Regions from separate parts of the Pseudomonas oplopanacis genome, predicted to be linked through region 2. Evidence: riboswitches for the same ligand, from Rfam matches in the RefSeq annotation. Region 2 holds a riboswitch; the other holds the start of a gene.
What was found. Region 2 has a riboswitch for cobalamin ahead of cobW (cobalamin biosynthesis protein CobW). Riboswitches for the same ligand answer to the same signal wherever they lie in the genome.
Positions count from the first base shown of each region.

Region 1: linked by a shared signal. The riboswitch ahead of cobO (cob(I)yrinic acid a,c-diamide adenosyltransferase) and the one ahead of cobW (cobalamin biosynthesis protein CobW) in region 2 are both predicted to bind cobalamin.

Region 1 is NZ_JBSKHV010000002.1:748,965-760,937, forward strand. It holds gene ACWKV5_RS07840 (DUF2066 domain-containing protein) at 1-122, shown strand, start outside; gene ACWKV5_RS07845 (AI-2E family transporter) at 161-1,234, shown strand; gene hda (DnaA regulatory inactivator Hda) at 1,465-2,169, shown strand; gene ACWKV5_RS07855 (C40 family peptidase) at 2,384-3,010, shown strand; gene ACWKV5_RS07860 (C40 family peptidase) at 3,176-3,712, shown strand; gene ACWKV5_RS07865 (PQQ-dependent sugar dehydrogenase) at 3,728-5,041, opposite strand; gene ACWKV5_RS07870 (hypothetical protein) at 5,109-5,693, opposite strand; cobalamin riboswitch at 5,849-6,081, shown strand; gene cobO (cob(I)yrinic acid a,c-diamide adenosyltransferase) at 6,163-6,774, shown strand; gene ACWKV5_RS07880 (cobyrinic acid a,c-diamide synthase CobB) at 6,785-8,167, shown strand; gene bluB (5,6-dimethylbenzimidazole synthase) at 8,164-8,814, shown strand; gene cbiB (adenosylcobinamide-phosphate synthase CbiB) at 8,811-9,719, shown strand; gene cobD (threonine-phosphate decarboxylase CobD) at 9,712-10,704, shown strand; gene ACWKV5_RS07900 (cobyric acid synthase) at 10,701-11,973, shown strand, end outside.
Region 2 is NZ_JBSKHV010000008.1:274,677-286,649, forward strand. It holds gene ACWKV5_RS18125 (MerR family transcriptional regulator) at 1-44, opposite strand, end outside; gene ACWKV5_RS18130 (NADH:flavin oxidoreductase/NADH oxidase family protein) at 122-1,345, shown strand; gene ACWKV5_RS18135 (vWA domain-containing protein) at 1,464-2,075, opposite strand; gene ACWKV5_RS18140 (magnesium chelatase ATPase subunit I) at 2,129-3,127, opposite strand; gene cobN (cobaltochelatase subunit CobN) at 3,275-7,069, opposite strand; gene cobW (cobalamin biosynthesis protein CobW) at 7,073-8,146, opposite strand; cobalamin riboswitch at 8,247-8,458, opposite strand; cobalamin riboswitch at 8,636-8,863, shown strand; gene ACWKV5_RS18155 (CbtB domain-containing protein) at 8,984-9,175, shown strand; gene ACWKV5_RS18160 (CbtA family protein) at 9,187-9,894, shown strand; gene ACWKV5_RS18165 (cobalamin biosynthesis protein) at 9,891-10,304, shown strand; gene cobM (precorrin-4 C(11)-methyltransferase) at 10,386-11,132, shown strand; gene nfuA (Fe-S biogenesis protein NfuA) at 11,303-11,887, opposite strand.

The DNA of each region.
Region 1 (11,973 bases), on a different contig from region 2:
AGGAAGTGCCGGCCGGTGAGGCGCCTGCGCCCGTCGCCCCGGTTCAGCCAGTGGCGCAAGGTTCGGCGCCGGCCGTAGCGCCGGCTGTGGCACCGACGCCACAGTTGCGATTCCGCTGGTAAGGTTTTCTTTCTTTATATAGATGCATATGGAGTGGTACATGGCCGATACGCGCCGTTGGTTCTGGTTGGGTGGAGTGGTTCTGCTCTGCGCGTTTGTCTGGCTGCTGCATCCGATCCTGACGCCATTTCTGGTGGCGCTGCTGCTGGCCTATCTGTTCGATCCGCTGGTGGATCGGCTGGAGAGGGCCGGGCTTTCAAGGACGTGGGGCGTGGTGGCGGTGTTTGCGCTGTTCACCCTGATTTTCACCACGCTGCTGCTGGTGTTGGTGCCGCTGCTGGCCAGGCAGTTGTTTCGTTTGTATGAGTTGGCACCGCAAATGCTCGACTGGCTGCAGCACACCGCATTGCCGTGGGCGCAGTCGAAGTTCGGGTTGTCGGAGGGCTTCTGGAAGTTCGACAAGCTCAAGGCCGCAATCAGTGAGCACGTGGGCCAGACCAGCGACATTGTCGGTGTGGTGTTGAGTCAGGCCACCGCGTCGGGTCTCGCGCTGATTGGCTGGTTGGCCAATCTGGTATTGATCCCGGTGGTGAGTTTCTACCTGCTGCGGGACTGGGACCTGATGGTGGCGAAGATCCGCAGCCTGCTGCCGCGCGATCGTGAAGAGCGGGTGGTCGAGCTCGCTGGTGAGTGTCATGAAGTGCTCGGCGCTTTCGTGCGCGGGCAATTGCTGGTGATGGTGGCGCTGGGCGTGATCTACGCGTCGGGCCTGATGCTGGTGGGGCTGGAGTTGGGGCTGTTGATCGGCTTGATCGCCGGTCTGGCCGCGATCGTGCCTTATATGGGCTTCGTCATCGGGATTGGCGCGGCGTTGATTGCCGGTCTGTTCCAGTTCGGCGGCGACCTTTATCCGATGTTGGGCATTGTCGCAGTGTTCATGGTCGGGCAAGCACTGGAAGGCATGGTGCTGACGCCATTGTTGGTCGGGGACCGGATCGGCCTGCACCCGGTGGCGGTGATTTTCGCCATTCTGGCGGGCGGCGAGCTGTTCGGTTTCACCGGTGTGTTGCTGGCGTTGCCTGTGGCGGCGGTGATCATGGTGCTGGTGCGCCATGTGCATGATTTGTATAAAGATTCTGAGATGTACAGTGGTGAGGATGAGCCGCAGTTGTAAGGATCACTGAAAGGTTGTCGCGGCCAACCCGGATCGTTGCCGGGTTGGCCTGCATCCCTCGCGTGGCTGTCACATGCGCCGCCAACAAAACTGTCATAAAACCAGTGCGTTAACGCAAACCTTTGATTTTGCTTGTGGTCTGTCGCATTGTGCGACCAGCGTCACGGGTATAAACTTCGCAAACTTTACACAGAGGCCACTAACGGTTCCTTTGGAACTGTTCAGTCAGCATGAAACCGATTCAGCTGCCCCTAGGTGTGCGTCTGCGTGATGACGCTACCTTTATCAATTACTACCCAGGCGCCAATGCCGCTGCACTCGGCTATGTCGAGCGGCTATGCGAAGCCGACGCCGGGTGGACCGAAAGCCTGATTTATCTCTGGGGCAAGGACGGGGTAGGGCGTACGCACTTGTTGCAGGCGGCCTGCCTGCGCTTCGAGCAGTTGGGAGAGCCGGCGGTGTACCTGCCATTGGCCGAACTGCTGGACCGTGGCATCTCGATTCTCGATAACCTCGAACAATACGAACTGGTCTGCCTGGATGATTTACAGGCAGTTGCCGGCAGGGCGGATTGGGAAGAGGCGCTGTTCCATCTGTTCAATCGCCTGCGCGATAGCGGTCGGCGCCTGCTGATCGCCGCGTCGACCTCACCGCGTGAACTGCCGGTGAAGCTGGCGGATTTGAAGTCGCGCTTGACCCTGGCACTGATCTTTCAGATGCGTCCGCTCTCCGACGAAGACAAATTGCGTGCCTTGCAATTGCGTGCGTCGCGTCGTGGGCTGCACCTGACCGATGAAGTCGGGCATTTTATTTTGACCCGCGGTACTCGCAGCATGAGTGCGCTGTTCGAGCTGCTTGAGCGTCTCGATCAGGCCTCTCTTCAAGCTCAGCGCAAGCTGACCATCCCCTTTCTGAAAGAAACTCTTGGCTGGTAAAGTCTAAGCCTGGCAGGGGTTTCGGCATATTTCAGGCGCCAGGAAATGCGCTTTCCTACAGGGCTGCAGGCTGCGCAAGCGTTTAAAATGGGCTTAAGCGCTTAGATGTTAACGAGAAACCGATAAGTCACATAAAGTTCGATTGAATTTGCAAATGAGGATGATAGCGGGCATAGTCTCGACTTCTTTACAACTATCAGCCACGGTCGTGCCCATGCTAAAGCGCTTCGCACCCCTCGTGCCTCTCGCACTCGTCACCCTGTTGTTCGGTTGCGCTGCTCACTCTCCAGTGTCCCAGCAAGAGCAACAACAGCAGGTTAAAAATTCAGTTACCGCGCAATCCTCTTCCGTTCTTTTCCAGGAAGAGCTGGCCACCGATAAAGAACTGGCTGACTTCGCCGATGGCAAGTCGTACCAGCTTCCGGTTCTGGCCGACAGCATCCTTGAACGTGGCATGTCCCTGATCGGTACCCGTTACCGTTTCGGCGGTACCTCTGAAGCCGGTTTCGATTGCAGCGGCTTCATCGGTTATCTGTTCCGTGAAGAAGCGGGCATGAACTTGCCACGCTCCACTCGCGAAATGATCAACGTGGACGCACCTCTGGTCGCTCGCAGCGCGCTGAAGCCGGGCGACCTGCTGTTCTTCGCCACCAACGGTCGTCGCGGTCGCGTCAGTCACGCCGGGATTTATCTGGGTGACAACCAGTTCATCCACTCCAGCAGCCGCAAAAGCGGTGGTGTCCGGGTCGATAGCCTGGGCGACAGCTACTGGAGCAAGACCTTCATCGAAGCCAAGCGCGCCCTCGCGATGGCCCCGACCGTGGTCACCGCTCGCAAGTAAACTTACAGTTTGTAAGGCGAAGTTAAAGTCTTACTTGAAGTTTGCCGCATAGCCGCTAGAATCCTGATCTATTATTGATGGCAAACCGCCTGCGTCCAACGCAGGCGGTTTTCTTTTCTGTCTTCCCGGCAGAAAAAGCCGCAGCCAGATCAGGATGTTCTGCTTATGACGATGTCGGCCCGCCTCGCACTCATGTTCTTCGCAGCGCTGCTCAGCGCATGCGCCAGCCGCACACCGCCTCCTGCGCCGGTGGTTCGCGCACCCATCGTCTTTGGTTCTTCCCAGGCATTCTCCCCCGAGGCGGAAGAAGTGTTGTTCCGTGCATTGGGGCTCGTGGGCACGCCTTACCGCTGGGGCGGCAATACACCCGACTCGGGGTTCGATTGCAGTGGGCTGATCGGCTACGTCTACCGGGATGCCGCCGGCATTTCCCTGCCGCGTACCACGCGTGAAATGATCAGCATGCAAGCCGCCAATGTGGGCAAGGAAGGTTTGCAAACTGGGGACCTGATTTTCTTCGCCACCAATGGCGGCTCTCAGGTCAGCCATGCCGGGATTTACGTCGGCGAAGGGCGCTTCGTTCATGCACCGGCCACGGGTGGCACGGTGAAGCTCGACAGCCTGTCCAAGGCGTACTGGCAGAAGGCTTACCTGAGCGCCAAGCGCGTTCTGCAGCCCGAGCACCTGGCGCGTAATCCCTAGTCCCACCGCCGGCGGTTATTTTGTGGCAGTCACGCGCCACACCTTGTTCCCCACATCATCCGCCACCAGCAAGCCACCTTGCTGATCGATCACCACGCCCACCGGCCGGCCCATGGCGTCTTCGTCTTTATTGAGGAATCCCGTCAGCACATCCACCGGTTGCCCGGTCGGTTTGCCACCTGCGAACGGCACGAAAATCACTTTGTAGCCACTGTGCGGCTTGCGGTTCCACGAGCCATGCTGGCCGATGAAGGCGCCTTCCTTGAATTGCGCGGGCAAGGTGTTGCCTTCTGCGAACGTCAGGCCCAACGACGCGGTGTGCGGGCCGACCGCGTAGTCCGGCGCGATGGCCTTGGCCACCAGGTCCGGGTTTTGCGGCTCGACGCGAATGTCGACATGTTGGCCGTAGTAGCTGAAGGGCCAGCCGTAGAACGCGCCATCCTTGACCGAAGTGATGTAGTCCGGCACCAGGTCGCTGCCAATCTCGTCGCGCTCGTTGACTGCCGTCCACAGTGCGCCGCTACGAGGCTCCCAGGCCAAACCGTTGGGGTTGCGAATCCCTGAGGCAAATATCCGGTGATTGCCGGTGGCACGGTCCACTTCCCAGATCGCCGCGCGGCCTTCTTCCTTGTCGAGGCCGTTTTCGCCGACGTTGCTGTTCGAGCCCACGGTGACGTACAGCTTGCTGCCGTCCTTGCTGGCGATGACGTTTTTGGTCCAGTGATGATTCAGCGTGCCTCCCGGCAGATCGACCACCTTGATCGGCGGCGACTTGATCGCGGTGTCACCGTTTTCATAGTGGAAACGCAACAAGCGGTCGGTGTCGGCCACGTACAGGTCATTGCCGACCAGCGTCATGCCAAACGGCGAATTGAGGTTTTCCAGGAACACTGTACGAGTTTCGGCGATGCCGTCGTGGTCCTTGTCTCGCAGCAGCGTGATGCGATTCGCACTGGGGACGGTGGCGCCGGCGCGGCCCATGGTTTTCTTCATGACCCAGCCACGAATGCCTTTGCCGTCATCGGGTTTGGGCGGCGCGTTGGTTTCGGCCACCAGCACATCACCGTTAGGCAGCACGTAGAGCCAGCGCGGGTGATCGAGGCTTTCAGCGAAGGCCGCCACTTGAGTGCCGGCGGCAGCGGTGGGTTTCGCGCCGGCCGGCCAGCCGATCGCCGGGGCGATGTTCACCGTCGGGATCAGGGTTTTATTCGGTTCGGGCAGCTTGGGTGACGGGCCGGTGCCGTCGGAGACTTGCAGGCTGGAGGTTTCACCACAGGCGGCGAGCCCTCCGGCGAGCACGATGACGAGAACGAGCGGGGGCTTGCGCATGCTGGTCTTCCCTATGAATGCAGTGTCTTAATTCATAGAGAAGATAAACGCAGCGATGGTTCAATGGTCAGCCGCGAGCTTCCTTGAGCAGCACCGCGATACCGGGGTGATAGTTTCCGGCTTCGTTGCGCAACTTGCGGTAGGCGTAAGGGAAATACCAGGCCACAGCGCAGCAGTGTTCCTTTTGCAGGTCGTCGACCATGTCCTGAAGTTCTTCGGGGGTCGCGCTCTGCTGGGCTTTTTGCGGAGCCACGAACAGGCAGCCGAGTTTCAGGTCGCTGGCGTAGCTGATGCGTTTGGCATCGCTGGTGATGTCCTGCAGTGCCTGGGTCAGATTCAGGCTGTTGACCTTGGGCCAGCGTTGAGTGGCCTGAAAGTAGGCGCGCTCTTCGGCGGTGGCGATAAACAGGTCGGCGCGGGCATTGCGCTCGCCTTCTTCGTTCTGTTTACGCGTCGTGGTGTTTTGCAGCGTGACCATTTCCGCCATCCACGCAGCGGCATTGAGCAGGCCAAGGTTGGCCTTTTCGTCATGCCAGTAAGGCGCTTCGTTATCGCCGCGAACCGAGTTGTAGCGGTCGATACAGTCAAACCAGCGTTCCAGCACCGGTCGCAGGAATTCCAGCTTCGGATTGCTGATAATCATGCCTTGCATGTTGCTCACCCTTGTAATTGTGTTGTTGGGTTTGTGGCTCTTTGATATCACTGCTGACAGTGTGGCGCAAGATTGGCGTCAGTAAATGGATCGGCGGCAGTATATCGCTCGCCGGAGCTTTGTCTTCATTTGACGCTCCACCCCCAACCCTCTAACCTTCGCGGCTTGTTTCAGGTGCTCTGTGGCCGTGGCCGACAGAGTGAAACAGGGAAGCCGGTGAGTGACTATCGTCAAGCGACGAAACGTCACGATCCCGGCGCTGCCCCCGCAACGGTAAATGAGTGAAGACTGCGCCTTGAGCCACTGTGTCGAAGCCGACATGGGAAGGCGCGCAGTCAGGTGAAAGCCGCTCATGAGCCCGGAGACCGGCCTGATTCATCCAGCGGCATCACGGTGGGCGATGCCAGGCTTCTTGCCGTCTATTCTTGTGCCTGCCCGCCGTTATCCAGCCTCAACGGAGAGCTCCCCCATGACCGATACCCCAGATCGTGACGAACGCCATTTGGCGCGCATGCAGCGCAAAAAAGCCGTGATCGACGAACGCATTGCCAATTCCCCGAACGAGTGCGGCTTGTTGCTGGTGCTGACCGGCAACGGCAAAGGCAAAAGCAGTTCGGCGTTCGGCATGCTCGCCCGCTCCATGGGCCACGGCATGCAGTGCGGTGTGGTGCAATTCATCAAGGGCCGCAACAGCACCGGCGAAGAACTGTTCTTCCGCCGCTTCCCGGAACAAGTGCGTTTCCATGTCATGGGAGAGGGATTCACCTGGGAAACCCAGGACCGCCAGCGTGACATCGCCGCCGCCGAAGCCGCCTGGGCGGTGTCCCGCGAATTGCTCAACGATCCGTCGATTGGCCTGGTGGTGCTGGATGAGCTGAACATAGCCCTCAAGCACGGCTACCTCGACCTCGATCAGGTGCTCAGTGATTTGCAGGCACGTCCGCCGATGCAACATGTGGTGGTGACCGGTCGCGGCGCCAAGCCGGAAATGATCGAACTCGCCGACACCGTCACCGAAATGGGCGTGATCAAGCACGCGTTCCAGGCCGGGATCAAAGCGCAAAAAGGCGTCGAGCTGTGAATACTACTTTATGAAAAACAGTCGTCACTGCCCGGCGGTACTGATTGCCGCGCCGGCCTCCGGTCAGGGCAAGACCACCGTCACTGCTGCGCTGGCCCGTTTGCATCGCAATCAGGGGCGCAAGGTGCGCGTATTCAAATGCGGCCCGGACTTTCTCGACCCGATGATTCTCGAGCGCGCCAGCGGTGCGCCGGTGTATCAACTGGACATGTGGATGGTCGGCGAGCAGGAAAGTCGTCGACTGTTGTGGGAAGCCGCCGCTGAAGCCGACTTGATCCTCATCGAAGGCGTCATGGGCTTGTTCGACGGCACGCCTTCCAGCGCTGACCTGGCGCGGCACTTTGGTGTGCCGGTGCTCGCGGTGATCGATGGCACCGCCATGGCCCAGACCTTTGGTGCATTGGCGTTGGGGCTGGCGAAGTATCAGCCGGACTTGCCGTTTGCCGGCGTATTGGCCAACCGCGTCGGCACGTTACGTCATGCGCAACTGCTCGAAGGCAGCCTCACCGAAGGTTTGCGTTGGTACGGCGCGTTGTCGCGGGAAACCGGGATCGAATTGCCGAGCCGGCATCTGGGCCTGGTGCAGGCCAGTGAGCTGAACGATCTCGATCTGCGTCTTGATGCGGCGGCCGATGCGTTGGCCAGCAGTTGCGAAGTCGCGCTGCCGCCAGCAGTTGAATTTGCCGCCCCTGATGTGATCCCTGCCGAGCCGTTGCTCGCGGGCGTGCGAATTGCCGTGGCCCGTGATGAAGCGTTCGCGTTCACCTACGGCGCGAGCCTGGATTTGCTGCGAGCCATGGGCGCCGAGTTGCGGTTTTTCTCGCCGATCCGTGACAGCCAATTACCAGAGGCAGACAGCTTGTATCTGCCGGGTGGTTATCCGGAATTGCACCATGTTGCACTGTCGCAGAACACCACGATGCTCGACGCGATTCGTGCGCATCATACGGCCGGTAAACCGCTGTTGGCCGAGTGTGGCGGCATGTTGTATTTGCTCGACTCGCTGACCGATGTCGACGGCACTCGCGCCGAACTGGTGGGCTTGCTGAAGGGCGATGCGGTGATGCAAAAGCGTCTGGCCGCGTTGGCGTTGCAAGCGGTGGAATTGCCGGAAGGTTCGTTGCGCGGGCACACGTATCACCATTCGCTGACCAGCACCGAGCTTGAACCGATTGCGCGTGGCCTGAGCCCGAATGGTGGGCGGGGAGCGGAGGCGGTTTATCGTGAGGGGCGGATGACGGCTTCTTATGTGCACTTTTATTTTCCGTCAAACCCTTCAGCGGTAGCCGCATTGTTTGCGCCTGACCTTGAGATCGCCATCGCGAGCAGGCTCACTCCTACAATGGATCACCTGAACCCTGTGGGAGCGAGCCTGCTCGCGAAGAGGCCATGACTGACAACGCATTCAGTCAGGTCGAACGCGCAGCGGTCTACCGCGCCATCGGCGAACGCCGTGACATGCGTCACTTCAGCGGCGGCACGGTCGAGCCCGAGTTGTTGCGACGCCTGCTCGAAGCCGCACACCAGGCGCCCAGCGTCGGTCTGATGCAGCCCTGGCGTTTCATCCGCATCAGCGACCGGGTCCTGCGCGGCAAGATCCAGTCGCTGGTGGAAGAAGAACGCATCCGCACCGCCGAAGCCCTCGGCGAGCGCACCGACGAATTCATGAAGCTCAAGGTCGAAGGCATCAGTGACTGTGCCGAAGTGCTGGTCGCCGCGCTGATGGATGATCGCGAGCGTCACATCTTCGGCCGTCGCACCTTGCCGGAAATGGACATGGCCTCGTTGTCCTGCGCGATTCAAAATCTGTGGCTGGCCTCCCGCGCCGAAGGCCTGGGCATGGGCTGGGTGTCGCTGTTCGAGCCGCAAGCGCTGGCGGACCTGCTGGGATTGCCGGCCGGGGCCAAGCCGTTGGCGGTTCTTTGTCTGGGGCCGGTCAAGGAATTCTATCCGGCGCCGATGCTGGTACTCGAAGGCTGGGCGCAAGCGCGTCCGCTCAGTGAGTTGCTGTACGAAAATTATTGGGGAGTGAGTCAATGAGTGTGGCGTTATTGAGTGTCGCCGCAGTGGCGCTGGACGCGCTGCTGGGTGAACCCAAACGCTGGCATCCGCTGGTGGCGTTCGGTCGTTTTGCCGAGCGCATCGAGCAACGTTTCAATGGGGAAGGTCGCGGCTGGCGCAGCCATGGCGTCACCGCGTGGGTGATGGCGGTCGTGCCGCTGACGTTGCTCGCCACAGCGTTGTCCTGGGCGCCTTATGTCGGTTGGGTCGTCGAGATTCTTGCGCTGTATTGCGCCCTCGGCATGCGCAGCCTCGGCGAACACATCGAGCCGGTGGCCAAGGCGCTGCGTAGCGATGATCTGGACGAAGCGCGTAAGCGTGTCGGTTATCTGGTCAGCCGCCAGACCAGCGAACTGGACGAGACCGAAGTCGCCCGTGCGGCCACCGAATCGGTGCTGGAGAATGGCAGCGATGCCGTGTTCGCCGCGCTGTTCTGGTTTGCCGTGGCCGGTGCGCCTGGGGTGGTTCTCTACCGATTGAGCAACACGTTGGATGCGATGTGGGGTTATCGCAATGAGCGCTTCGAACGCTTCGGCTGGGCCGCGGCGAAAATCGACGATGTCCTCAATTACATTCCTGCCCGCCTGGTGGCATTGACCTACGCGCTGCTGGGCAAAACCCGGCTGGCGTTGAAATGCTGGCGTACTCAAGGCCCGACCTGGGACAGCCCGAATGCCGGCCCGGTGATGGCGGCGGGCGCCGGTGCATTGGGCGTCGAGTTGGGCGGGGCGGCGATTTATCACGGCGAACTGCATCAACGTCCGCAACTGGGCGAAGGTGTGCCGGCGGATGCCGACTCCATTGATCGCGGCTGGCAATTGGTCCAGCGCGGGGTATGGTTATGGTTGCTGATTCTCTGCGTGGGGGCTGAATTCTATGCTTGAGCACGGTGGCCGGTTGCGCAAGGCGGCGCTCGAATACGGCATCGCAGAAGGTGATTGGCTCGACCTGTCCAGCGGCCTGGCGCCCTGGCCATTTCCGGTCCCGGACATCCCGCTGCGCGCCTGGGCACGCTTGCCGGAAACCGACGACGGCCTGGAGCAGGCGGCCTGCGACTATTACAGCGCGGCGCAAGTGCTGCCGGTGGCCGGTTCGCAGATGGCTATCCAGTTGCTGCCGCGATTGCGCCGTGCCGGCAAGGTCGGCGTGTTGTCGCCGTGTTATGCCGAGCACGCCGAAGCCTGGCGGCGCTGCGGCTACATCGTGCGTGAAGTGCTGGAGCAGGAAGTCGACTTCTTTATCGACAGCCTCGACGTGCTGGTGGTGGTCAACCCGAACAACCCGACCGGCCTGAGCCTGACCCCGAGTCGCCTGCTCGACTGGCACACCCGCCTGGCCTCGCGCGGTGGCTGGCTGGTGGTGGACGAGGCGTTCATGGACAACACGCCGCAGTTGAGTGTGGCGCCGTTTACCCATCTGGTCGGCTTGATCGTGTTGCGTTCGTTCGGCAAATTTTTTGGTCTGGCCGGCGTCCGGTTGGGCTTCGTACTGGCGGAACGCAAGCTGCTCAAACTGCTCGCTGAGCAAGTGGGGCCGTGGGCGGTCAGTGGGCCGACCCGAGTGATTGGCCGGGCTTGTCTGCTGGACACCGAAGGTCACGCCCGCCAACGCCAGCGCAGCGAAGAAGCCAGCGAACGTCTGGCGCGGCTGCTGGAGCAGTTCGGGTTCAAGCCGCAGGGCGGATGCGCCTTGTTCCAGTGGCTGATCACCGATCAAGCCGAGCAGTTGCATGAGTTCATGGCCCGTCAGGGCATTTTGCTGCGTTTGTTTGCGCACAACAGCAGCCTGCGTTTTGGCCTGCCCGCTGACGAAGCGGACTGGACTCGCCTGACGCAAGCCTTTGAAGCGTACGCCAAGGAAACCCGATGACCACGTTAATGGTGCAGGGCACCACGTCCGATGCCGGCAAAAGCACGCTGGTGACGGCGCTGTGTCGCTGGGTGGTGCGCCAGGGCGTAAGCGTCGTGCCGTTCAAGCCGCAGAACATGGCGCTCAACAGCGCGGTGACGGCGGACGGTGGTGAGATCGGTCGTGCGCAAGCCGTGCAAGCTCAAGCCGCCAACCTTGAACCGCACACCGACATGAACCCGGTACTGCTCAAACCCAACAGCGACACCGGCGCCCAAGTGATCATTCACGGGCGCGCGGTCACGACCATGAATGCCGTTGCCTATCACGACTACAAAGCCATCGCCATGCAAGCGGTGCTGGCTTCTCACGAACGCTTGAGCGCGGCGTATCCGGTGGTGATGGTCGAAGGCGCGGGCTCGCCGGCCGAGATCAATCTGCGGGCCGGCGATATCGCCAACATGGGCTTTGCCGAAGCGGTGGATTGCCCGGTGGTGTTGATCGCCGACATCAATCGCGGCGGGGTGTTCGCGCATCTGGTGGGCACGCTGGAGCTGCTGTCGCCGACCGAACAGGCGCGTGTCAAAGGCTTCATTATCAATCGTTTTCGTGGCGACATCGCCTTGCTGCAGCCCGGTCTCGACTGGCTCGAAGAACGCACCGGCAAACCGGTGATCGGTGTCCTGCCGTATGTGATGGATCTGCATCTGGAGGCTGAGGATGGCATCGATCAGCGCCAGACCGACAAGGCTGATCAGGTGCTGAAGGTCGTGGTGCCGGTGCTGCCGCGCATCAGCAACCACACCGATTTCGATCCACTGCGTTTGCATCCGCAAGTCGATCTGCAATTCATCGGCCCCGGCCAGACGATCCCGCCGGCCGACCTGATCATCCTGCCCGGCTCGAAAAGTGTGCGCAGCGACCTCGCGTATCTGCGGGCCAATGGCTGGGATTCGGCGATCAGTCGTCATCTGCGTTACGGCGGCAAAGTGCTGGGGGTTTGCGGCGGTTTGCAAATGCTCGGCGAGCACGTACACGACCCGTTGGGTCTGGAAGGTGAACCAGGTTCCAGCGCGGGTCTGGGGTTGCTGGCGTTTGCAACGCAGCTCGAAGAAGAGAAGCAGCTGCGCAATGTGCGCGGTCGTCTGGCGCTCGAAGGTGCGGCTGTCAGCGGCTACGAAATTCACGCCGGCGTGACCACCGGGCCGGCGTTGGAAAACGCCGCCGTGCAGTTGGCCGATGGTCGCTGCGATGGCGCGCAAAGTGTGGATGGGCAGATTTTCAGCACGT
Region 2 (11,973 bases):
GATGCATTCAACCCGCTCAACTGCGCCAATTCACCAATCTTCATCTCGGCCTCATTTGCCTGCTTGACATTAAAGTTAACTTTAAGCTTAGCCTCTGCTCTTTCCTGATGAGGAGTCAAGCATGTCGCCCTTCCAAGCGTTGAATCTGCCCAACGGCCAGACCGTCGGCAATCGTATTGCCAAAGCCGCCATGGAAGAAAATCTCGCCGACACCGGGCAAGCACCGTCAGGCGCGTTGTTTCAGCTGTATCAGGCCTGGGCCGAGGGCGAAGCGGGCCTGTTGCTGACCGGCAATGTGATGATCGACCGCCGCGCCATGACCGGCCCCGGTGGCGTCGTATTGGAGGACGAACGCGACCTCGAACGCTTTCGTCAGTGGGCAACCATCGGCCGATCGGGTGGTGCGCAGTTCTGGATGCAGCTCAATCATCCCGGCCGCCAGACCATGGCCAATCTCGGCCAGCAAGCCTGGGCACCGTCCGCCGTGGCGTTGGACCTGGGGGCGTTTTCGAAAATGTTCGCTGAGCCGAAGCCGATGTCCGAGACCGATATCGCCGAGGTGATCGCCCGCTTCGCCACCAGCGCGGCCCTCGCCGAAAAGGCCGGGTTCACTGGCGTACAGATTCATGCGGCGCACGGTTACCTGATCAGCCAGTTCCTCTCGCCATTGACCAATCGCCGCACCGACGGTTGGGGCGGATCACTGGAGAACCGCGCACGCTTGCTGCTGGAAGTGGTCAGCGCCGTTCGCCGCGTAGTCTCGCCACAGTTTTGCGTGGCAGTGAAACTCAACTCCGCCGACTTCCAGCGTGGCGGCTTTGACGCCGACGATGCCCGCCAGGTCATTCTGTGGCTCAACGAGCAACACATCGATCTGCTGGAGCTCTCTGGCGGCAGCTACGAAGCCCCGGCCATGCAAGGCGAAGCCCGCGACGGCCGGACCTTGGCCCGCGAAGCCTACTTCCTGGAAATGGCCGGTGAACTGGCCAGCGTGGCGAGCATGCCGGTGATGGTGACCGGCGGCATTCGGCGCCTGGCGATCGTGGAGCAGGTGCTCGACAGCGGCATCGCCATGGCCGGCATCGGCACGGCGCTGGCGGTTGAACCGCAATTGGTCAAACACTGGCGCGAAGGCCGTAACAGCCACCCGCAACTGCCGCCGATCCTGTGGAAACGCAAACCGCTGGCCGCACTGGCGAGCATGGCGGTGGTGAAGTTTCAGCTGCATCGATTGAGTCGCGGGCGCCAGCCTCGGCCGCAGGTGTCAGCGGTGTGGGCGTTGATTCTTGACCGGTTGTACATTGGCCGGCGTACGCGGCAGTACCGTCAAGCGATGGGCAAATAGATTTAGACCGAGTCGCGCCCTTCGCGAGCAGGCTCGCTCCCACAGTGGATCTTCAGTGTTCACAACACCTGTGGGAGCGAGCCTGCTCGCGAAGGGGCCAGCACAGGCAACCAATAATTCAACCAGGAATCAGCTCATCAATGTGCCGATAATCCACTCGTAATTCTGCCGCCATCTGCTTCGCCCGCCCCAGCCGGATCGGCCCGCGCTCGATATCAATCAGCAGGCCGGGACATTCCAGCGCAGGCAATAGCGACCACTCCTTCAACCGCCCATCGGTCAGCAACAACACACGCTGCTGCTCCGCCGGGAAGCGCTTCTTGCGCGTCGCCAACCAACGCCCCGCCTCACCCAGCGCCGCCAACACTGGCGTGCCACCGCTTGCGCCCAACCCATCCAGCCAGGTGCGTAATCCGCTGGATGCTTTCAAACCTTGCACCTGCCATTTCGGCACATTGCCGCTGGCCGTCAACAATGCCAACCGCGCGCGCTGGCGGTACGCATCGTCAAACAACTGCGCCAGTAAACCCTTGGCATCGCTCAATGCCTGATGACGCCGCGTCGAGGCCGAGGCATCGACAATCACCAGCCACAGCTCATGGGCGCTTCGAGTTCGCAGGTGAAACAGCACATCGCTGCGCTGACACGGCCGACCATTGAGCAAGGTACCGGGCCAGTTGATCGAGCCGCTGCGTGCGGCATGGCGTTTGCCCTGTTTGCCATTATCCAGCCGTCCTGCGCGGGGTCTGGCATTCGCCCCCGCGTCAGATCGAGGGCGAATGCCTAGGGCTTTTTTGGCCAGCTCGGCACTTCACGACGGGCGCCAACCGGCAGCGCCTGGGCGGGCATTTCACCCCATTGGCCCTGGCCTTCGCTCGGAGTGGAATGTTGCGGGGATGGCGCCTGGCTGTGCTGCGGCGCTGGCGGTGATTGCTCGCGGCGACGATGGCGCAAGGCGAATTCAGCGACGGCGTCGATATCGTCCTCAGTGATCGCGTTCGCACCGCGCCATGCCGCATGGGCGCGAGCGGCGCGCAGCCAGACCAGGTCAGCACGCAAGCCATCGACGCCGGCGGCAAAGCAGCGCTCGGTGATCAGCGCCAACGCTTGATCGTCGAGAGGGATGCTCGCCAGCACGCTACGGGCCTTCTCGCACTGTTCGCGCAGCGCCTGTTGCTGGAGTTCCCACTGTGCGCAAAAGCGCTGCGGATCGCTGTCGAAGTCCAGCCGCCGACGGATGATCTGGCCCCGTTCGGTCGGTGCGGTGTGACCGCTGAGGGCGACGTTCAGGCCAAAGCGGTCGAGCAGTTGCGGACGCAGCTCGCCCTCTTCCGGGTTCATGGTGCCGATCAGCACAAACTTCGCCGAATGCCGATGGGAAATGCCGTCGCGTTCGATCAGGTTGGTGCCGCTGGCGGCGACGTCGAGCAACAGGTCGACGAGGTGATCGGGCAACAGGTTGACTTCGTCGACGTAGAGCACGCCACCGTCGGCCTTGGCCAGTACACCGGGGGAAAATTGCGCACGGCCGTCGCTCAGAGCAGCGTCGAGGTCGAGGGTGCCGACCAGTCGTTCTTCGGTGGCGCCCAGCGGCAAGGTGACGAATTGACCGCTGGCCAGCAGGTCCGCGAGGCCCCGGGCCAGGGTGGATTTGGCCATGCCGCGCGGGCCCTCAATCAGCACACCGCCGATTTTCGGGTCGATGGCGGTCAGGTACAGGGCGAGCTTCAAGTCGTCGGCGCCGACCACGGCGGATAAGGGGAAATGCGGGGTGTCGGTCATTGTTAAATCTCGGTCATGGTCGGTGGCAGGCAACGTTTAACCTGTGGGAGCGAGCCTGCTCGCGAAGAGGCCATCACATTCAACATCATCGTTAGCTGAAAAATCGCCTTCGCGAGCAGGCTCGCTCCCACAGGGATTTGAGGTGCATCAGATGTCTTCTTCTATATCCAGCAGCAGGTTTTCGAGGGCCTCACGGTATTCGCCCGGCTCCTTCCACATCCCCCGCTGCTGCGCTTCCAGCATCCGTTCGGTCATGTCACGCAAGGCGTGCGGATTGTGCTCGCGAACAAACTTACGCGTCGCCGGGTCGAGCAAATAAGCGTCGGCCAGCAACGCGTACTGGTGATCGTCAATCAACTGCGTCGTAGCATCGAAGGCAAACAGGTTATCGACCGTCGCTGCCAGTTCAAACGCGCCTTTGTAGCCGTGACGCTTTACCCCCTCGATCCACTTTGGATTTGCCGCCCGGGAGCGGATCACCCGGTTCAACTCTTCTTTCAAAGTGCGAATCTTCGGCAAATCCGGCTGACTGTGATCGCCGTGGTAACTGGCCGCTGCTGCACCGCTGAGGCTTTCCACCGCAGCAAGCATGCCGCCCTGGAACTGGTAATAGTCGTTGGAATCGAGCAAGTCGTGTTCGCGGTTGTCCTGGTTTTGCAGCACCGCTTGCACCTGGCTCAGGCGCTGGGCGAATTGTTCGCGGGCGGCGGTGCCTTCGTCGGAACCGCCGTAAGCATAGCCGCCCCAATTCAGGTAAACCTCGGCCAGGTCATCACGGCTTTGCCACAGGCGCCCGTCGATGGCGCCCTGCACACCGGCGCCATAGGCACCGGGTTTGGCACCAAAAATTCGCCAGCCGGCCTGGCGATTTGCAGCGTCTTCATCCAGACCCGATTGCATCAGCGCTTCACGCTCGGCGCGCACTTTGGCGGCCAGGGGGTTGAGGTCGTCGGGTTCATCCAGCGCCGCGACCGCTTGCACCGCTGCGTCGAACAGACGGATCAGGTTGGCGAAGGCATCGCGGAAAAACCCGGAAACGCGCAAGGTCACGTCCACACGCGGACGGTCGAGCAGGCTCAGCGGCAGGATTTCGAAATCGTCGACCCGTTGACTGCCCGTTGCCCAGACCGGACGCACGCCCATCAGCGCCATGGCTTGGGCGATGTCGTCGCCGCCGGTGCGCATCGTTGCGGTGCCCCAGACGGACAGGCCGAGCTGGCGCAGGTGATCGCCGTGGTCTTGCAGGTGCCGTTCGAGGATCAGGTTGGCGGACTGGAAGCCGATGCGCCACGCGGTGGTGGTGGGCAGGTTGCGCACGTCCACCGAATAGAAGTTGCGCCCGGTGGGCAGCACGTCCAGGCGACCGCGACTGGGTGCGCCGCTCGGGCCGGCGGGGACGAAGCGGCCGTTCAAGGCGTCGAGCAGGCCGCGCATTTCGGCGGGGCCGCAGGCGTCGAGGCGTGGGGCGACGACTTCGTGCAGGCTGTCGAGGATGGCATGCACTTCGGTCCAGCGCGCCCCCTGTGGGAGGGTGCCTTTGTGGCGAGGGGGTTCTGGTTCGTTCAACAAAGTGTGGGTGATGAGTTGAGCGGCAAACAATTCCAGGCGTTCACGGGTATCACCGGCGGTTCGCCAGACTTCGTCACTGACAGTTTGCAATTCCATCGGACGCGGACCGCTCCAGGGATCAGCAAGCGCGCAATCCAGCGGATCGAACCCCAACTCAAACGCCTTCGCCAACGCCCGCAGCAAACTCGATTGCGCGCCACGCCCATCGCCACGGGGAATCCGCAGCAACGCCAGCAAGGTGTCGATGCGCAATCGCCCTGTCGGTGATTCGCCAAAGATGTGCAGGCCATCGCGAATCTGCGATTCCTTCAAGTCGCACAAATACGTGTCCAGGCGCGGCAGCCAGATCGCCGCATCGGCATCGCTGTCGAGTTTTTCGTCCAGTTGCAGTTCGCGATCGATGTGCGTATCACGCACCAGTTGCAGGATGTCGCGCTGCAATTCCCGGGCGCGGCGCGGATCGAGCAGTTGCGCTTCGTAATACTCGTCGGCCAGCAGCTCAAGGTTGCGCAGCGGCCCGTAGGTCTCAGCACGGGTCAGCGGCGGCATCAGGTGGTCGATGATCACCGCTTGGGTGCGGCGCTTGGCCTGCGCGCCCTCGCCCGGATCGTTGACGATAAACGGATAGATGTTCGGTAGCGGCCCGAGCAGCGCATCCGGCCAGCAGCTTTCCGAAAGCCCTACGCCTTTGCCCGGCAGCCATTCAAGGTTGCCGTGTTTGCCGACGTGGATCACGCCGTGGGCGCCGTAGGTGTTGCGCAGCCAGAAGTAGAACGCCAGATAGCCGTGAGGCGGCACCAGGTCCGGGTCGTGATAGACCGCACTCGGGTCCACCTGATAACCGCGTGCCGGTTGAATGCCGACGAAGGTCAGGCCGAAGCGCAGACCGGCAATCATCATCCGTTCGCCACGGTACATCGGGTCGTTTTCGGGTGGGCCCCAGCGTTCCAGCACGGCCTGACGATTGGCCTCGGGCAAGGCGTCGAACATGCGCTGGTATTCGTCCAGCGCGAGGCTTTGATGACACGGACGCTGGTCGAGGGTGTCGAGGTCGTTGCTGACGCCGCCGAGCAATTGCTGAATCAACGCGGTGCCGCTGCCCGGTAACTCGGCCGGCAACGGATAACCTTCTTGATGCAGCGCACGCAGGATGTTCAACGCAGCGGCCGGCGTGTCGAGGCCGACACCATTACCGATCCGCCCATCACGGGTCGGGTAGTTGGCAAGAATCAGGGCGATGCGCTTTTCGCGGTTCGGCACCCGCGCCAGATCAATCCAGCGTCGCGCCAGCTCAGCGACGAAGTCCATGCGTTCCGGTTGCGGTCGATAACACACCACGTCCGACTGACTGCGCTCGCTGCGCCACGCCAGGTCCTTGAAGCTGATCGGGCGGCTGATGATCCGGCCGTCCAGCTCCGGCAACGCGATGTGCATGGCCAGGTCGCGCGGGCCGAGGCCCTGCTCGCTGGCGCGCCAGCCGGGTTCGTTGTCCTGGGCGCAAATCGCCTGGATCACCGGAATGTTGCGGCGAAACGGTCGCAAATGCGGCGCTTCGGGGCTGGACTGGGCGAAACCGGTGGTGTTCAGAATCACCCCCGCCTCGACTTCATCCAGCCAATCCTCGACCACCGTCAGGCAGCCGGGCTCTTTCAAACTGGCCACGGCAATCGGCAAAGGGTTTAACCCGGCCGCTTGCAAACGCTGGCAGAAAACATCAATGAAAGCGGTATTGGCCGCCTGCAAATGCGAGCGGTAAAACAGCACCGCTGCCACCGGTTGATCAGCTTGCCAGTCGGCTTGCCAATCGCTCAGTTCGGCGGGGCTTTTTTGTGGGTGGTAAATCGCTGTGCGCGGCAGGACTTGCGGCTCGGCCCAGGCGTAATCGCGGCCCAGCCAGCGAGTGGCAAGGCAACGGAAAAAGTCCAGGGCATTGCTCATGCCGCCCTGACGCAAAAACTGCCAGAGCCGATCACGGTCGCAGGCCTCGACGGTGCTGAGGTCGCTGAGTTCCGGGTCCGGACGATCATCGCCCGGCACCAGAATCAGCTGCACGCCACGCTCGGACAATTGCACCAGCCGCTCGACGCCATAACGCCAATAGGCGATACCGCCGTGCAGCGAGATCAGGATCACCTTGGCGTGGCGCAGCACTTCATCGACATACAAATCGACCGAGGCGTGATTCTGCACCTGCATCGGGTTGGCCAGGCGCACGCTCGGGTAGTCGTCGGGCAGTTGCTGCGCGGCTTCGGCGAGCAGCGCCAGGCTGGAATCACCACTGCACAGGATCACCAGCTCGGCGGGGGTTTGTCCAAGGTCGGCGATGTTGTCATCCGACACGAAACCGCCGGGCTGGGTCCTGAGCAGGTGCATGGCTTAAACGCTGAGCGCGGCGCGCAATTGCGCTTCGAGCTGCACGGCGTCCAGTTCCTGGCCGATCAACACCAGGCGCGTGGTGCGCGCTTCCTCGGCGCCCCACTGACGGTCGAAGTGCTTGTCAAAACGTGTGCCCACGCCCTGAATCAGCAAACGCATCGGCTTGTTCGGGATCGCGGCGAAACCTTTGACGCGCAGGATGCCGTGCTTGACCACCAGTTGCGTCAGGGCGTCCATGAGCAGGCTTTCGTCGGCTTGCGGCAGCTCGATGGAGATCGAGTCAAACGCGTCGTGGTCATGCTCATCGTGATGGCCGTCTTCACCTTCATGGTGATGATCGTGATGGCTGTGACGGCTGTCGATGTGTTCTTCGGAGCCAGCACCGAGGCCGATCAACACGTCCAGTGGCACGCGACCGCTGCTGGCTTCGATGACTTTCACCGCAGGCGGCAGTTCTTCGGCGACTTCAAGGCGCACGCGCGCCAGGTCTTCAGGGCTGATCAGGTCAGCCTTGTTGAGGATCACCAGGTCGGCGCTGGCCAGTTGGTCGGCAAACAGCTCGTGCAGCGGCGATTCGTGGTCCAGGTTCGGGTCGAGTTTGCGCTGGGCGTCGACTTGATCCGGGAACGCGGCGAAGGTGCCGGCGGCCACTGCCGGGCTGTCGACTACCGTGATCACTGCGTCAACGGTGCAGGCGCTGCGGATTTCCGGCCACTGGAAGGCCTGGACCAGCGGCTTTGGCAGGGCCAAGCCCGAAGTTTCGATGAGGATGTGATCGAGGTCGCCGCGACGGGCCACCAGTTCGCGCATCACCGGGAAGAATTCTTCCTGGACGGTGCAGCACAGGCAGCCGTTGGCCAGTTCGTAGACGCGACCGTTGGCTTCTTCTTCGGTGCAGCCGATGGAGCACTGCTTGAGGATTTCGCCGTCGATGCCCAGCTCGCCGAACTCGTTGACGATCACTGCGATGCGACGGCCTTGAGCGTTGTCGAGCATGTGCCGCAGCAAGGTGGTTTTGCCCGAGCCGAGGAAGCCGGTAACGATGGTGACGGGGAGTTTGGCCAGTGTTTTCATCGGATGCCCTTTGGCAAGGTGGCGGGCATACGGGACGACGACCGCTGCAACACACGCTGCGCGGAAGATTTCGCCACCGGATCACCCCGCCCGGTTGAAAGTCAGAATCTGTGTCGAGGCAGGTCTCCTGGCTGACGGCTGGCCAGTCGTTTGACTGGCGGTTTTTGCGCCTTCCCGCTCGCGCCATGGCTGGCGCATGCAGTGGCATGGCAGAAACTGAACCGTTCACAGTTGCGGGGGCAGCCGCGGCATTGACCGCGTTCCCTTCTTAGCTTCGGCAATCGCCGAAGAACCTCGAAAGCGCAAGGCTACGCATCGGGCTGGGGCGGGTCAATGTTCACATGACATTGGCGGCGCTCCCTTCGCGAGCAGGCTCGCTCCCACAGGTGACCGCGTTCCAATGTGGGAGCGAGCCTGCTCGCGATGAAGTCAACAAGGCTTCGAGTTGAGAACCCTTGCCAATTGACGCGAATCCCCCGGCCATGCTCTCCTACGCACTTTGTTACGGGTGCCCTTCACAGGGTGAAACGGGAAACCGGTGAATCATGTGCTTTACTCAAAGCCATGTCAGTCCGGTGCTGCCCCCGCAACGGTAAGCGAGCGAAGCATCAAATCCACTGTGCCAGCAGTTCGGCATGGGAAGGTGATGCTTGCAGGTCAAGGCGAAAGCCAGCGCCCCTCGTGAGCCCGGAGACCGGCCCGCAACACAAAGTGACCGTTACGATCACTGAACAACAAACCCGCGGTGGGCGGGCGCTGTTTGAACGTCTGCGTGCCCGACTCGCAGGGGTTTTCCATGCGCTCTATTCACCCGCTGACAGACCAGAGGGATGCGCCATGTCGATCATCAGCAGCACCGGCCACACAACCACCAGCACCACTTCTACCCTGACTCAACGCCTGACCGCCGCCATCTGCGCGTCGATCCTGGGCGCCAGCCTTGTGTATTTCGCCGGTTTCTCGCACATCGAAGCGGTGCACAACGCCGCGCACGATACCCGTCACAGCTCCGCGTTCCCGTGCCATTGAGAGCTGACGACATGATCAAGCGTATTGCGCAAACCGCAGGGTTCACCGGGCTGCTGGCCGCCCTGCTGCTGACCCTGCTGCAAAGCTTCTGGGTCGCACCGCTGATTCTTCAAGCGGAAACCTACGAAAAATCCGAGCCGGCGGTGGTTCAACCCCATGAACACGCCGATGGCGCCATGGCCGCACACACCCACGACGCCGAAGCCTGGGAGCCGCAAGACGGCTGGCAGCGCGTGCTGTCGACCACTGGCGGCAATCTGGTGGTGGCCGTTGGTTTCGCCCTGATGCTCGCCGGTCTCTACACCCTGCGTGCCCCCAACAGCACCGCTCAAGGTCTGCTGTGGGGTCTGGCCGGTTATGCGACGTTTGTCCTCGCACCCACCTTGGGCCTGCCGCCTGAACTGCCGGGCACCGCTGCGGCGGACCTGGCGCAACGGCAGATCTGGTGGATCGGCACCGCCGCCTCCACCGCCGTCGGTATTGCGCTGATCGTGTTCAGCCGTCATTGGCTGATGAAAGTGCTGGGCGTGGCGATTCTGGCCGTTCCACACGTGATTGGCGCACCACAACCGGAAGTGCATTCGATGCTCGCGCCGCAAGCCCTGGAAGCTCAATTCAAAATCGCTTCGCAGTTGACCAACGTGGCGTTCTGGCTGGCCTTGGGCCTGATCAGTGCCTGGTTGTTCCGCCGCAAAAGCGATGGCCAATACCACGCATGACCGATGCGAGCACAGCGCCGACGCTAGTGGTCGGCCTGGGCTGCCAGCGTGGCTGCCCCGCCAGCACGCTGCGGGCACTGTTTGATCAGGCACTGCAGGCTCATCAAATCGGGCTTCACCAAATAAAGGCACTCGCCAGCATTGACCTGAAGCGCGACGAACCTGGCCTGATCGAACTCGCAGAACAACTCGCACTGCCGTTGATGTTCTTCAACAGCGAACAATTGGCCGGATATCAAGCCAGACTCAGCCATCGTTCCGACATCGCGTTCGAGCGCACCGGCTGCTATGGCGTAGCGGAAAGTGCCGCCCTGGCACTCGCCGAACAGCTGGCTCAGGCGCCGGTAAAACTGCTGATCCCCCGACAAAAATATGCGCAAGCGACCCTGGCATTGGCCGGCGCTGCGTAAAATCCCCGATAATCGCGCATTCGATCATGAGCAATCTTCATCTGAAGCGTTGCCCAGCCTCTTTTTTCACAGGAAACGACGATGACCGTCTACTTCATTGGCGCAGGTCCCGGCGACCCGGAACTGATCACGGTCAAAGGCCAACGGCTGATTCGCAGCTGTCCGGTGATCATCTATGCCGGCTCCCTCGTGCCGGCAGCCGTGCTGGAAGGCCATCGCGCCGAACAGGTGGTCAACAGCGCCGAATTGCACCTGGAACAGATCATTGATCTGATCAAAACCGCCCACGCCAACGGCCAGGACGTGGCGCGAGTGCACTCCGGAGATCCGAGTCTGTATGGCGCGATTGGCGAGCAGATTCGCTACCTGCGTGAACTCGACATTGCGTTTGAAATCATTCCGGGTGTGACGGCGACGGCGGCGTGTGCAGCGCTTTTAGGGGCTGAGCTGACCTTGCCGGACATTTCACAGAGCGTGATTTTGACCCGCTACGCCGACAAGACCGCCATGCCTGCAGGCGAAGAATTGGGTAGCCTGGCGCAGCATGGGGCGACCATGGCGATTCATTTGGGTGTGAATCATCTGGAGAAAATCCTCGTTGAGCTGCTGCCGCATTACGGCGCGGACTGTCCGATTGCGGTGATCCACCGGGCGACATGGCCCGATCAGGATTGGGTGGTGGGGACACTTGAGGATATTGCCGGAAAGGTTGCGGCCAAGGGGTTTCGGCGCACGGCGTTGATTCTGGTGGGACGGGTGTTGGGGAGTGATCAATTCAGCGAGTCGTCGCTGTATCGCGCTGGGCATGCGCATCTCTATCGCCAATAGGGCCTCTTCGCGAGCAGGCTCGCTCCCACAGGGGGATGCGGGTGTGTTCAAAATCCGGGGACGCCACTGAACCAATGTGGGAGCGAGCCTGCTCGCGAAAGGGCCAGTGAGTTTCACCCATAAAAAAACGGCACTCACGGGTGCCGTTTTTTCATATCGCAGCGAACACCTTAGTAGTAGGCGTTTTCTTTCTGCGTGTGGTCAGTCACGTCACGAACACCCTTGAGTTCGGGAATACGCTCAAGCAACGTGCGCTCGATGCCTTCCTTCAGGGTCACGTCTGCCTGGCCGCAGCCCTGGCAACCGCCACCGAACTTCAGCACGGCGATGCCGTCTTCGACCACATCGATCAGGCTGACCTGACCGCCGTGGCTCGCCAGCCCCGGGTTGATCTCGGTTTGCAGGTAGTAATTGATGCGCTCGTTGACCGGGCTGTCGGCGTTGACCATCGGTACTTTGGCGTTTGGCGCCTTGATGGTCAGCTGACCGCCCATGCGGTCGGTGGCGTAGTCGACTACCGCGTCGTCCAGGAAGGCTTCGCTGAAGTGATCGATATAAGCGGTGAAGCTTTTGAGCCCCAACGCCGTGTCTTCAGGTTTTTCTTCGCCCGGCTTGCAGTAGGCAATGCAGGTTTCGGCGTACTGGGTGCCAGGCTGGGTGATAAAGACGCGGATGCCGATACCCGGGGTGTTCTGCTTGGAGAGCAGGTCAGCCAGGTAATCGTGGGCGGCGTCGGTAATGGTTATAGCGGTCATGGAAACTCCTCGCAGGCTTGGGCGCAGTTTACGCCAATCAACGCGCCGCACAAAGTCCTAGTATTTTTGTCGGGAAAGATTCCGAC